Regions from separate parts of the Paenibacillus sp. GCM10027628 genome, predicted to be linked through region 4. Evidence: riboswitches for the same ligand, from Rfam matches in the RefSeq annotation. Region 4 holds a riboswitch; each other region holds the start of a gene.

The links. A riboswitch is a leader RNA that binds a small molecule or an ion and turns the genes downstream of it on or off. The one in region 4 is predicted to bind cyclic di-AMP.
Region 1: linked by a shared signal. The riboswitch ahead of ACFQZT_RS16645 (resuscitation-promoting factor) and the one ahead of ACFQZT_RS20440 (TrkH family potassium uptake protein) in region 4 are both predicted to bind cyclic di-AMP.
Region 2: linked by a shared signal. The riboswitch ahead of ACFQZT_RS27075 (CAP domain-containing protein) and the one ahead of ACFQZT_RS20440 (TrkH family potassium uptake protein) in region 4 are both predicted to bind cyclic di-AMP.
Region 3: linked by a shared signal. The riboswitch ahead of ACFQZT_RS16400 (APC family permease) and the one ahead of ACFQZT_RS20440 (TrkH family potassium uptake protein) in region 4 are both predicted to bind cyclic di-AMP.

What each region holds. Positions count from the first base shown of each region.
Region 1 covers NZ_JBHTHA010000018.1:12,694-16,142, reverse strand. Annotated here, with positions in the region: gene rnmV (ribonuclease M5) at 122-655, opposite strand; gene ACFQZT_RS16645 (resuscitation-promoting factor) at 820-1,959, opposite strand; cyclic di-AMP (ydaO/yuaA leader) riboswitch at 2,249-2,438, opposite strand; gene ACFQZT_RS16640 (ABC transporter ATP-binding protein) at 2,721-3,449, shown strand, end outside.
Region 2 covers NZ_JBHTHA010000043.1:50,832-54,280, reverse strand. Annotated here, with positions in the region: gene ACFQZT_RS27085 (ATP-binding cassette domain-containing protein) at 1-750, shown strand, start outside; gene ACFQZT_RS27080 (SET domain-containing protein) at 714-1,322, opposite strand; cyclic di-AMP (ydaO/yuaA leader) riboswitch at 1,752-1,887, shown strand; gene ACFQZT_RS27075 (CAP domain-containing protein) at 1,896-2,537, shown strand; gene ACFQZT_RS27070 (alpha/beta hydrolase) at 2,615-3,449, opposite strand, start outside.
Region 3 covers NZ_JBHTHA010000017.1:177,130-180,578, forward strand. Annotated here, with positions in the region: gene ACFQZT_RS16395 (YqkE family protein) at 1-123, opposite strand, end outside; gene ACFQZT_RS16400 (APC family permease) at 190-2,025, opposite strand; cyclic di-AMP (ydaO/yuaA leader) riboswitch at 2,121-2,271, opposite strand; gene ACFQZT_RS16405 (NAD(P)/FAD-dependent oxidoreductase) at 2,448-3,449, opposite strand, start outside.
Region 4 covers NZ_JBHTHA010000029.1:71,586-75,034, reverse strand. Annotated here, with positions in the region: gene ACFQZT_RS20445 (potassium channel family protein) at 1-275, opposite strand, end outside; gene ACFQZT_RS20440 (TrkH family potassium uptake protein) at 288-1,640, opposite strand; cyclic di-AMP (ydaO/yuaA leader) riboswitch at 1,696-1,844, opposite strand; gene ACFQZT_RS20435 (CPBP family intramembrane glutamic endopeptidase) at 2,093-3,449, shown strand, end outside.

The sequences.
Region 1 (3,449 bases), on a different contig from region 4:
TCGCCGGATGACGCTAAGGATGCCCAACTGATTGGATTTAACACGGTTTTTCCATGCTAAAGTCACTCTCGAGCCGCTTCCCACTACTTCTCATTATGTATGTTGCTTTGACGCAAACGCATTACTTCAAACACTCTAACGCCGCTTCAAACTCCTCACGCGTGATTTGAAACATCGCGCAGCGTTTATAAAATTGCTTGCCGTTGCAATAGCCGATACCGAGCGCCTTGCCTACCTCAAGCCTGCGAGAAGCCGCCTCGGGATGGACAATGAGCCCCGCCGCCATTAAATCTTCCATCGTCAGCATGGAGACGGCGCCGTCGTACTCTGTACGCAGGCTTGCCAGCGCCTGCCGAATCGTCTCGGGCGTCGCGTTCTCGACGCCGATATCGCCCTTATACGCAGCCTGCTCCTGCGTAATAAAAGCATGCTTGCAGCCGGGTACCTTGGCTGCCACAATCTTCCGGATCCGCTCACCTGCGTGATCGGGATCCGTAAAAATAATAACGCCCCTGCGCTGCTGCGCAAGCGCAATCCGCTTCAACACGGCTTGTCCGATCGCGGACCCGCCTGTTTCGATCGTATCCGCCTCGACAGCTCGGCGAATCGCTGCCGTATCGTCCTTGCCTTCTACGACGATAACTTCTTTAATCATCAATGATCCCTTTCCCTGTACGAAAGAACCTTCGGTTTCGACATCCACGGCCTTACGCTTGATTGGTATGGATCAACGCAGAAAAAGAAGAGGGATCCCCTCTTCTTTCGCCCAAGCTGAAGGCTTATAGATTCATTCTACCCGCCTAAACAGCCGTTTACTCGTTAATTCTCCGTTGGCTTCTTAGGTCCAACCACATAGACCGTATAGCCTTGCTTCGTACCAAATCTATTGGCATAGCTTTCATCTTCATAGTAAACATCAATCATCTGGCCCTTTACACCGCTGCCTGTATCTTCGGCACGGCGGAAGCCGATGCCCTCAATGTAAACCCACCATCCCAATGGAATGACCTTCGGATCGACGGCAATGGTTCTGCCTTCTGTAACGGTTGTTCCGGTGAATGTTTTACCAAACCCGGGGGCCCCTTCGGCTTTACCTGTCGATTCCGCTCCTGCTGAGTAAGCGGTCAGCTTCACATTTTTCAGGATTTGTTTATATCCAAACTTCACGCCGTTCTTGGAAATTTCATCCACGCTTGGGGATGAAGCCGACAAAACGACAACTGCGTTTTTCGTGCCCACAGCAACAACTTTATTTACACGTTCCGTTTGAACCTGTTGATCCACAACTGCTTCCGAGACTAATTTACCGTCTTCGTAAGTCTTTTCTTTCTTTTTCAGGAGTACGCCCTCTTTACCTTCTTGGACGGTTTGCTCCTTTCCTTTAAGCAGCGATGCATCGTTCTTCTTTTCTGTGTCGAACGCGATCGGCTCCGTTACTTCTTCCGTCTCTTTCTTCACACGGACGATTTTGATTTCATCGCCGGCAGATAGAGAGGCTATCGGTCCGGGAGTTACTTTATCGAGCTCCCCAAGTGCAATATGTAAATCTTGCAATGCACTTTCTACCGTTCTTGCAGTTGTGTAAACAGTGGTGGTCTTTCCATCAGCAGTCAGTTGAATTGGTGAAGCGTGAGCGATGACGATTTTCTCGCCGCCTTTGATTGTGCTTGTAAGGGCTGCGGAAATTTCATCGTGCTCACCAATCTTAATGGCTTGTTCATCCAGTAGGCGTTGCAGGACCCATTGCTTCGTATGCACAACGGTTTCTTGTCCATTCACAACCACGGATACGCTCTTGGTAGCCGTACCGTACAACAACACCAAAAACATGAAAGTCATCGCGATTGAGATCATAGCTAAGCTTAAAATCAAACGCAAGTTTTCATGCTTCCATCGCAATGCGAAGGACATGCTGGATGATCGTTTTACATGGGTCTCTGTTAATGAGATACTGCCCACTTCTTCGGTCCTCCTTCAAAGCCCCGCCGTCGAGTGTTACGCATGATCAGATTTGACGCGACTAAGTTTTTTTGTAGTAACTTAACATGTTTCCCTCCAACTTGTGCAGCGGAGTTTACCCAGTAGCAGTGCGGTCTATGCCGACTCCCCTGGTAGTCCCACCCCCTTTGCTATTCATCATCCTATGAGCTCCTGGCTGTAAATATCCTCAGAAATATGAAAAAGCCAGCAGGAAGAGGACTCTTCCCGTGGCTTAGTTTGCATGTGAAATACAAATAGCACGACAATCGTTACCCCTCTTGTACGCTTACGAGGTTAGCTGACGGATTCGGACGTGAGAGTCGCCCTACCCGATGTTTGCGAAGCAAGCACCAGGATTCACCCCTGATAATCATTCTGTTCACCCCGTCACGGATTACGTGTCCGATGGCTTACAGCGGTTCCCCCGTTCCCATAATGGAACTCAGCGAATGGAAAAATGGCAAATTGGTTATTAAGTTATTATGAAAAGTATATTACGCTGTAAATCTTCTGCTGTAAAGTTATCGATTATCGATAAAAAGGACGGAATTCAGGAATTGTGGACATTTTACTGAGCAAATATGGGTTATTGGTACGTTTTTCTCATTATAACACACGAATACGATGATTTTCATCAATCACACGCCTAAATTAGGCTAAATTTGTGAATTTGTTTATAATAAGATTGGATAAAAATGACTCATAAATACCAATAATTTGCTAAATAGGGAGGCGATGAGATGACCCCAATTTTACAAGTTGACTCTCTTTATGGGGGATATTTGCCGGGCAAACCGGTCCTGCATGAGCTCTCCTTTTCCATTCGGCAAGGAGAAATGATGGGGCTGATAGGTCTGAACGGCGCAGGTAAAAGTACGACCATTAAGAACATTCTCGGCCTTCTTAAACCTCAAAAAGGGAACATCCGTATCAATGGCCAAACTTTGACTGATGCCCCTATACCCTATCGCGCAGCTTACGCCTATGTTCCCGAAAGCCCCGAACTGTATGAAGAACTCACGATACGTGAGCATTTGGAATTGACAGCGATGGCTTACGGACTGTCGAAAGATGCTTATTTGTCGAGATCTGCTGCGCTGTTGGAAGAGTTTCAAATGAAGGACAAGCTGAACAGTTTCGCCAGCCACCTATCTAAAGGTATGAAGCAGAAGGTCATGATTATGAACGCTTTCCTAATCGAACCTTCCTTATATATCATCGACGAACCGTTTCTTGGGCTAGACCCGCTAGCCATACGTTCCTTACTGGAGCTGATGGTCAAAATGAAGCGAAAAGGCGCCAGTTTCCTCATTTCATCGCATATTTTGTCAACCATCGAAAAATATTGCGACAATTATGTCGTCCTGCACAAAGGTCACATGGTAGCTCAAGGAGATTTAGGCGAATTGCGCGTGCAAACCGGTCTCCAGCACGCGTCACTAGACGACATTTTTTATCAACTCGTGCAG
Region 2 (3,449 bases), on a different contig from region 4:
GTCGGCGAGCGAGGGGGGCGACTTTCAGGGGGGCAACGACAGCGAGTTGCGATCGCCCGTGCCATCATACGCAATCCGGCCATACTTATACTCGATGAAGCGACTTCTGCACTAGATCCGGCTACAGAAGCGGCGATTAACCAAACTTTACAACGCATTTCAGCCGCGCGGACTGTCATCTCCGTTACTCACCGGCTCGCTTCGGCCGAACATGCGGATTGCATCTATGTTCTTCATCAGGGTCAAATTGCGGAACAAGGCACACACAAACAATTGCTGAAGCGCCCGGAAGGGCGTTATAAGCAATCTTGGCAAAAACAAACCGGTTTTGAGATCAGTGAAGACGGGTTCCATGTCGAAGTTAGTGCCGAACGGCTTCAGTTATTTCCGATTTTCTCCGATATGGATCTTTCGTTTTTAGAGGAGATTTCTCATTTTTTTGCAACCGAATCCTATGCTAAAGAGCGGACAATTATTCATGAGGGAGATTTGGGCGATAAATTCTATATCATCGTGCGCGGTAAAGTTGAGGTTTTGAAAAAAGATCGTAGCGGCGACAATCATCGGGTAGCCCAACTGTCTGACGGTGATTTTTTCGGGGAAATGGCTTTGCTTCACAATATTCCCCGCACCGCTACGATTTGTACGCTGACTCCGGTCGTTTTCGTTACCTTGCAGCAAGAATTTTTTCAAGCCTTACTTAAGAAAGCGCCTCATCTAGCCGCTTTACTGGATGCGCGGTCGAAATAAATGTTACGGATGGAATCAACCAGAATATGTTCCTGCGCTGCGATTCTCACCTTTTCCCTGAATTCCGGCCGAATCAGGTGGGCAAGCGGCTGCTCCACTTGTTGATAATAGCGAAAAGCCTCCAATGCCTGAGCATCCCAGACATCTGCATATTCAAGCAAGTCGCCCGGATTGACTCTCGTTCGATCAGTCCCTTCCTCCCGGAAGCATTCGAACGGTTCGTCCACGTTCAGCGACCCGTAATCATCCGTCAGCTGTTCTCCGGGAAATATATCTCGGATGGCAATCTCGACTTCGTAAGCAGTCCCAATACAATTCGCATGGAAACTGTGATTGACGTATCGGCCATTGTCCCAGCAAAGGATATATTTCCCGTCCTGATTCCGGTAAGAATATTTCAGAACCAGCTTTTTTCGATCCTGATCGAGCGACTCAACAACCTCCGGCTCCAATATCTGATCCAAATCATCCAAAGCCCATGTTAATGTGCCTTTGGGTATGAACTGTGTCGCGAAAACCCCGAAACCGATCTTGTCATCGATGTAACGCAGCTCCGTATGCGGATGCATCATGATCGTACACTCCCTGTCGAATAATGGTTATATTTGTAGATATATTATGGATTGGCATGTAAATTCCTGCTTTTGCTGGAAAGTTTATCGTTTCAAAAGATGATTCCCCAGGAAAAACCGTCAGGTTCTTAGGAGGAAAGTAGGTATCGCATCTGCCCAGTTCAAATCAATAACGATGGAAAACATCGCTATTCATTCGGTTTCATTTTACTTTTACGTTTGTAACGCTGAATAACATCATTCCAGATTCGATCAGAAGAATATCCTCCGAGAAGCACCGTATCGGCAGATTAGTTTAAAATCCGTCTTGTCCTTTATTTTCAACGGATCCTTCAGTATGGAAATAATTGAGGGACGAACCGGTCTAATTCTTATGTTAGAATAGAACTCACCTCAGAAGGGCAGTAGGTCCTGCCGCTTATCTGAGCAACCAATAATCGGCCGAAGCTTCTTCTTGAGAAGCGCGGGGGAACCATTCCTTGGGGTGAAGCCAATAAATTGGCAGGGTGATTACTCTTTGACCCGAACCCGACAGCTAACCTCGCAGGCCATAAAAAAGGGAGGATTTTTCACATGCATTTCAAGAAAATTGTACTACCAGGTCTACTTACACTAGGGTTAATCGCAGGTTCTGGAGCAGCATCAGCAGCCTCCGCCGCCACGTATACAGTAAAAAGCCAAGATACGATGTGGACTATTTCACAAAAACAGGGGATTTCGCTGAGCTCCTTAATCGCACAGAATCCACAAGTTGCCAACCCGAATATCATCTGGCCTGGCATGATTCTGAACGTTCCTGGCCATACTTCTAATGGAACACCGCCTACGAACAACGTAAACAGTCAGTCGTCTTACGCCGATCAAGTGGTTTCCTTAGTGAACCAGGAACGCGCCAAGGCTGGGCTGAACCCGCTAACTATGGACAAATCTTTATCTGTTATGGCGCTGGATAAGGCCAAAGATATGTACAACAACCATTACTTCGATCATACTTCGCCAACTTACGGATCTCCATTTGACATGATGACCTCGTATGGCATCCAGTACGGCTACGCGGGTGAAAACATTGCCATGGGACAAAAAACGCCACAAGAAGTCATGCAGGCGTGGATGAACAGCACTGGACATCGAGAAAACATTTTAAGCCCGAACTACACGAAGATCGGTGTCAGCTTCTACAATAACGAATGGGTGCAAGAATTCATTAGCAATTAATAGATTTATCACAATACAAAAACAGCGGTCACTTCCCGATTTACTCAGGGTTGTGGCCGCTTCTTATATTTATGGATTTATGAGAATATACGTTTCATTTCTTTGGCGATTTCATTCACGCAATCTTCCGCCTGCGGATATAACCCGGTCTTATCCAGAAACGCATGATCCATGCCGTTGTACTGAATCAGCTTCGTTGAGACGCCAGAGCGTGAGAGCTTACGGGCGTAAGATTCACATTCCAGCCTTAAGTAATCATATTCCGCCGTTACGATCAACGTTTCCGGCATACCGCTTAAATGTTCCGCCAATAATGGAGCGACATAAGGGTCCGTCGGCTCCGCATTATTTTGCAAGTACAGATCGAGAATCAGATTGCCCATTCCACCCAACCCTTTAACTCCCGCGACAATAAGCTCATGGTGATTGCGAATATCGTATTCATCCAGGCTCCATTTGAAATCTTCCGTTTCGACGCCGACCATATTCACAGTCGGGTAGATAAGGGCCTGATATTGAATCATGCCCGTTCCTTTGTCTCGGTCCATCAAGGCGCAAACTGTGGCCAAATTGCCGCCCGCACTGTCACCGGATACTGCGATTTGCTGCGGATTCACACCGATTTCCCCGGCATGTTCGTATACCCATTGAACGGACTCAAAGCAATCCGTAAGACCGGCAGGAAACGCATGCTCGGGCGCAAGCCGATAATCGACTGAGACCACGACGGCCCCCGCCTTTTCGGCCAAAGCTTTGCATGGATTCTCGACCACACCGACAGTTCCCGCAAGAAAGCCTCCGCCATGAAAGAACACAACCGCCGGCATTCTTCCTTCCCGAGCAGGCGTATATATCCGCAGCGGAATCGGGCCGTTCGTTCCATCTATGGTCTTATAAACGGTTGCAATTTCG
Region 3 (3,449 bases), on a different contig from region 4:
CATCGCATCGGATTGCGATTTGAGCTTGCTTAAAACTTCCGGGCTAAGCAGATCCTTAAGTGTTGCCGGTTTATCTTGAGATGTGGCATCCGGAGCTGCAGCCGACCATTTTTTCTTGGCCATTACTAATCACCTCGGTTTCTCCCCACATTATTCAAGAGCCCATAGGAAAAGTCAACCCGGTTATGCCTACTCATGCAAATGATAAGGAACTGTCGCCACGACAATATCTTTATCCGATTGCAATTTCGAGCGGATTCGCGACGCAGACTGGTTATGAAGCAGACGGTGCCACCACTTTTTAGGAATAAATTGCGGCAAAATCACCATAATCGATTGTTTTTCGGATACGTGCGTATCAATTCTTTCGATAAACTCGGCCAACGGTTTCACGATGGTTCGATAACGGGATTTGAATACGACCAAGCGAACGCCAGGATCCCATTTATTCCATTTTTCTTCCATCGCTTCTTCCTCTTCCTCCGAGAAAGATACGTAGAAGGCGATAACATTGGGCGATAACGACTTCGCATAGTTAAGCGACTGGGCCACAACGCGGTGAATTCCCGCGACGGGAACAATAATCAGCGATTCTTTGGTACATACGCGATCATGCGCAATATCAATCCGCAGTTGTTTGGCAACATCATCGTAGTGAGCGCTTATTTTCGTTATTAACCAAAGCAGCAATGGCGTCACAACGATAACGATCCAAGCGCCTTCCACAAATTTTGTAAAACAGAAAATCAGAAGTACGGCGAAGGAAACCAAAGCGCCTAACCCATTAATGAGCAATTTACGCCACCAGCCCGCGTTCCGCTCTCTAATCCATTTGCGAACCAAGCCGCTTTGCGCCAGTGTAAAAGACAAGAATACACCGATAGCATACAACGGAATGAGTCCGTCCGTTTTACCTTTGAAGACGATAAGCAGAATGCTGGCCAGCACCCCGAGCGTAATGATACCGTAGTTGAATGAAAGCCGATCTCCACGGAAAGAAAACATGCGCGGGAAGTTTTTATCTTGAGCCATAATTGAGGCCAAGATGGGGAACCCGTTAAAGCTCGTATTCGCAGCTAATGTCAAGATGAGCATCGTCGCGATCTGTGTTGCATAGTACATCGTCCCGCGGCCAAACGCTTGCTCGGTCACCATCGACAACACGGAGGTATGCCCGTTCGGATCAGGAGCGATCCCATAAGCTAGACTGAGCATGGTCACCCCGCCGAAAACAATAGCCAAAAGCGTTCCCAATGAGGCCAGCGTTCTCTTGGCATTTTTGACGGAAGGCGTACGGAAATGCGGTACCGCATCCGAAATCGCTTCGATTCCCGTTACAGCGGAGCAGCCCGATGAGAATGCTTTTAGGAGAACAAACAAGGTTAAACCATGCGTCACCGAACTCGGGACTAGATGGATAGGCTGTGTATGTTCGTGTCCTGTTACCATATCGAAGATCCCTTTTCCAACTAGAAGCAGCACGCAAAGAATGAAAAAATAAGTAGGAATTGCGAAAACCGTGCCTGATTCTGATGTGCCGCGCAAATTCAGCCATACCATGAGCCACACCAGGAGCAACGCCATTGGGACTATGTAAGGCACTGTTACCGGGAAAGCCGACGTTATCGCCTGTACCCCCGCTGAAATCGAAACCGCAACGGTAAGCGTATAGTCGATTAGGAGAGAAACCCCCGTCAACCGCCCCCACATCATCCCCAAATTCTCTTTGGAAACCATGTAAGCTCCGCCGCCCTGCGGATAGGCCTCAATGACCTGACGGTAACTAATGACCAGAATTGCGATGAGAGCGATGATAGAGATTGCGATCGGCAAGGAAAAAGCAAAGGCTGCAACCCCCACGGTCGCAAGCTCCAGCAGAATTTGTTCGGTCCCATAAGCAACCGAAGAGAGCGCATCCGAAGACAGGATGGGCAGCGCCTTCCAAACTTGCATTTTCTCGGATTCGATCTCGCTGGACTTGAGCGGTTTGCCGAAAACAATTTTTTTGATTGAATCGCTAGTCATTCTGTGTAAGCCCCCAATAAAATCTAATAGTCTGATGTTACATTGCCCTTAAGTACGCAAAAAAACACAAGGATAGCCCTTGTGTTTACACGCGTTCTCCTTCTCACGACCGCTTACGAGGTTAGCTGCCGGGTTCGGGCCGCGAGAAATATGCCCTAATCGGTGCAGATGCATGCACCTTTATTCACCCCATGAAACCTTCGGTTCCCCCGCTTTTCTAAGTAGAAAATTCAGCGAAATATTCAAATGTGATGTACGAAATGAATACTACTCTCTTATCGCAACATAGTAAAGGAGGGAATAAAGTTAAAAAGGCATGCCGCGCCATCACATTCATCCAATAATTCGCTTACAACCGTGTGATTCGTTGATTTACTTCGATTATCTGATGCTTTCGTTTATCTTTCTCGATTTTTTTGTCCTTAACCTGAGACGTGATGATTTCTTGTCGTAACTTTGTGTTTAAAAATCATCTTTTTCCATACAAGCGGCAGCCCGCCGATGAGGAACAGATAACGGGCATCGATCACTTTTTTGAGCAGTGCTGCGAATTTGCCCTTGACCTTCTTCACTTTCAACAAGCCGACCGCTTCCCCTCTTCCGAGCGAGGCGACTGTCCCTTTGTAATCAAATGCAAATGGCTTAAGAGGCTTGTTACGAACGGCTGCAATAAGGTTTCTCGCGGCATTGTAGCCTTGCTGCACGGCAATCTGGGCATTAGCCGGATATGGAGAGCCGTCCGGGCCCGTGACGATGGAACAATCGCCTGTGATGAACACATCGGGATATTGAAGCGAACGCAAATGTGCGTCCACCTTCACTCTCCCACGCTGTACGTCAAAACCCGCTTTCTCCAAAAGCGAATTGCCGCGTATGCCGCCCGACCAAATGACCGTCGCTGAACGTATGAACTCTCCGTTGCCTAGAATGACACCCTCCGGTGTACATTCCTTAATCGGGGTCGCTAATTTGTACTGCACACCTTTTCTACGCATCACGTCCATTCCATATTCGACGAGATCGCTTGGTAAGCCTGGAGGCAGCGCCGATGGGGACGCTTCGACATTGAAGATTTTCACACTCGCCGGGTCGACGTCGTAGGTTCTGCTCAACACGGGAATGTGGTCCGCCAGCTCGCCGACAAACTCCGTGCCAGTGAAGCCAGCGCCTCCGACCACGAACGTCAAATAATCCTGGCGATGCGGCTGCATCTTATATTTCGCAAACATATATTCGATGTGCTGGCGGATGAACCGCACGCTATTAATGCTCTTGATCGACATTGCATATTCTTTCAGACCCGGAATGCCGAACGTCTCGGTCTCGCTTCCCAGCCCGACAACCAAGTAATCGTAGGAGAGGATTTCGTCACCGAGCACTACCTTCTTCTCATCAGGCAAAATCTGTTCCACAGTCGATTTCAC
Region 4 (3,449 bases):
CCTAAATCTTTCAACACAATCGCCGCTAAAATACTGGATTGAATGTCATCGCCAATGGCCACGACGGCACAATCAAAATTGCGAATCCCCAGCGACTTTAATACATCTTCATCCGTTGCATCAGCTACAACCGCGTGCGTGAGTTCAGAACTCATTTCATCTACAGCTTCCTCATCCTTGTCGATACCCAGTACTTCATAACCGAGCTTGATCAGCTCCTTTGAAATGCTGGCTCCGAATCGGCCCAGACCGATAACCACATACTGACTTTTCATCTGTTTTTTCCCCTATCCAATCGTGATTTTACCCTCTGGGTATCTATATAATTCTTTCTCTTGCTTCGGTTGCAAAGCGTAGGCAAGCGTAATCGGGCCCAAACGTCCGGCAAACATCGTTAAGCTGATCATGATTTTACCGAAAGCAGTTAAATCCGGCGTGAGTCCCATTGTTAATCCTACGGTTCCGAAGGCAGAAGTGACCTCAAATAATATTTTAAGTAATTGTGCATCCTCAGTTGTGGAGAGCAGCATCGATACGAATATAACAAGGAACAACGCGATCATCGTTAATGTAATGGCTTTGAGAATCCGATCCTTCGCCAAGCGGAAACGGAAAATGACGATATCCTCTTTCCCGCGAATCATCGTTATAATTGCACTGATCAAAATCGCAAAAGTCGTTGTTTTAATCCCACCACCGGTCGACCCGGGAGAAGCACCGATGAACATCAGAATCACGATGAAAAATTGCGATGCTTGACGCATCGAACCGATATCGATCGTATTCGGCCCGGCCGTTCGCGGCGCAACCGATTGAAAGAATGAAGCTAATATTTTTCCGCCCATATTTAACGATCCTAATGTCTTCGTATTCGTATATTCGAAGATAAAGATGACAATCGCGCCAAGCAGGATGAGCATCCCTGTCATGCTAAGGACAACCTTCGAGTGCAGGGACAGCTTTTTCGTCTTGTTGTAATCCATTAAATCAGACATCACAATAAAACCAATCCCGCCGAGAACAATAAGCGCCATAATCACAACATTCACAACGAAATCGTTCGTATAACCGGTAAAGGAGACGAAAGGCGCATCAACCGTACCAAACAGGTCAAAACCTGCGTTATTAAACATCGATATGGCGTGCCAAATGCCGAAATAGAGCGCCTTGCTGAAGCCTAAATCAAACGTCCAACGAATTGTAAAAATAACGGCAGCAATAGCCTCGATACTCAGCGAGTATATGATGACTTTGCGAATGAGCCGCACGATACCTTCCATACTGCCTTGGTTAAATGCCTCTTGAAGAACCAGGCGTTCTTTGAGCGTGATCTTCTTTCGGAATGCGAAGGCAATGAGCGTCGACATCGTCATGAAACCGAGACCGCCAATCTGAATCAAGCTCACGATCACAATTTGGCCAAACATGGTATACGCGCTTCCCGTGTCCACCACGACGAGTCCGGTTACGCAAGTTGCCGATGTCGCCGTAAACAGCGCGTCAATGAATCGTATCGATTGACCCGTGGCCGATGCGAACGGAAGCGTCAAAAGACCTGCCCCAATAAAGATGATAGCAGCGAAACCGAGTACCAGAATTTGCGGCGGCGTAAGCTGCCAAATGTCCATTTTTTTCTTCATATTGCCCCCTGTAACATGCAAAAAAGACACTGGAAATCCAATGCCTTGTTCGGTATGGTTCCTGACGTATTGCCTACGAAGTTAGCTGACGGATTCGGATGCGCGGATCACCCTATTTGCCAGAAACGGATGTCTCAAGCAAAATTCACCCCATAAAATACATGGTTCCCCCGTTTTCATTAAGAAATTCGGCTTTTTATTCAATTGATATGAATTATATTACTGTTTACGTCCACTTACAAAGTTGGTTTCAGAGGATTTGGGATTATATTCCGATAATCCAACGTTTCTGGTAAGCTGGCTAGGGAGTTATCCACCGAAATCAAGGTTTTGCCCTTGTTTACGAACGTTTTTAACTCAATTGGTTTTCTATGTAAACTGTGATAACTTTAAAGTAACTGTTTGGGGAACATCATTTTAAAGAATCATCGAACAATGAAGGAGACTCGTCCATGATCCGACCGAAGCTAAATCGATTGCTGCTCCTTCTCGCATGCATCGGCATTGTTATGTACATGAGCGTTAATATGCTGTATGGACTGCAAGCGGAGGAAGCTGCTCCCGCCGAAAACCCGAAGATCACGAAGCAGCAGGCCGCTGATGCCGCCTCGCAATTTATCAGCGAGCGATATGGCATTCATGGAGTTAAAACGTTCGTCATTTACCAATCCAAAAAAGCAAGAAGCGGTTACCTGCAAAAAGAACATCTCACAGACAGCTACACCAAGAAATACGGAGAGCGTTTTCCGATTGATTATTATCAAGTCAGCGTCGTAGATCCGGCGACAAAACGGCATTTCGAAGTGGAGGTCAATTATTCGAGTGCCCGTATTACCGGATGGAGCGAGGCAACAACCGTCTTTTCGACGATCAGCAAGCAAAAGGCTGATATTATGGCTAAAGATGAAATCCGGAAACAGGGTTTTAATCCGGATGACTTTATCGCCATCGCAAAACCGGCAACCGAAGAAGAGCAGGGGACTACGCTTTTCTATGAAAAGCAAACGGATATGCTGGGCGAAGCCAAGTTGCAGCTGCGCATGGATTTTGACGACGATTCTCTTGTCGGGTTCAATGCCATATTTAGCTTACCGGATTCCTATCAAACCTGGCTGGACCAGCAAGACCGCTCGGCTTCCATCATGACGTGGGTGTCCATGGGATTCACTCTGCTTATGTCTTTAACCGCCATCATCTACATCCTGATCTATAGGAAACAATTCGATTTTCGTCGAGGTATATTGTTGACCGTTGTTTTCATCACCATTTATGTCGTCAATAACATCAATATGTATCCAGCTTTTAAAGCGATGGCCGGGGTCGAAAGTGTCGGCACGGCAACTCTTTTCGCCTCGTTATTCATGAATTTGGTCGCGATGCTGCTTGGGATTTCACTGTATTTGTCACTTGCAGCGGGCAATGGTCTGTGGGAAACCGTCGGATTGCGTCTATGGCCCTCATGGAATGAACGGCGTTTTGGCACGGAAGTTTTTAACGGCATGGGGCGCGGTTATTTACTGGCTCTTTTCATCTTAGGTGTACAGCAAGTACTGTTCTATACAGGTGAAGTGAAATTCGATGTGTGGGCGGTTAATGACCCGTCTGACTCTGTCTTGAATATGTTAGAACCGCGTTTGTTTCCTTTAATGGCTTGGGTTGCCGCCATATCGGAAGAAGCGACCTACCGACTGCTTGGCATTATGCTGTTCAAGAAGCTTTTCCGCTCTAATTTTATCGCGATACTGGTGCCGAGCATCATATGGGCGGCCAGTCATACGCAATATCCGATTTATCCAGTCTATACACGTC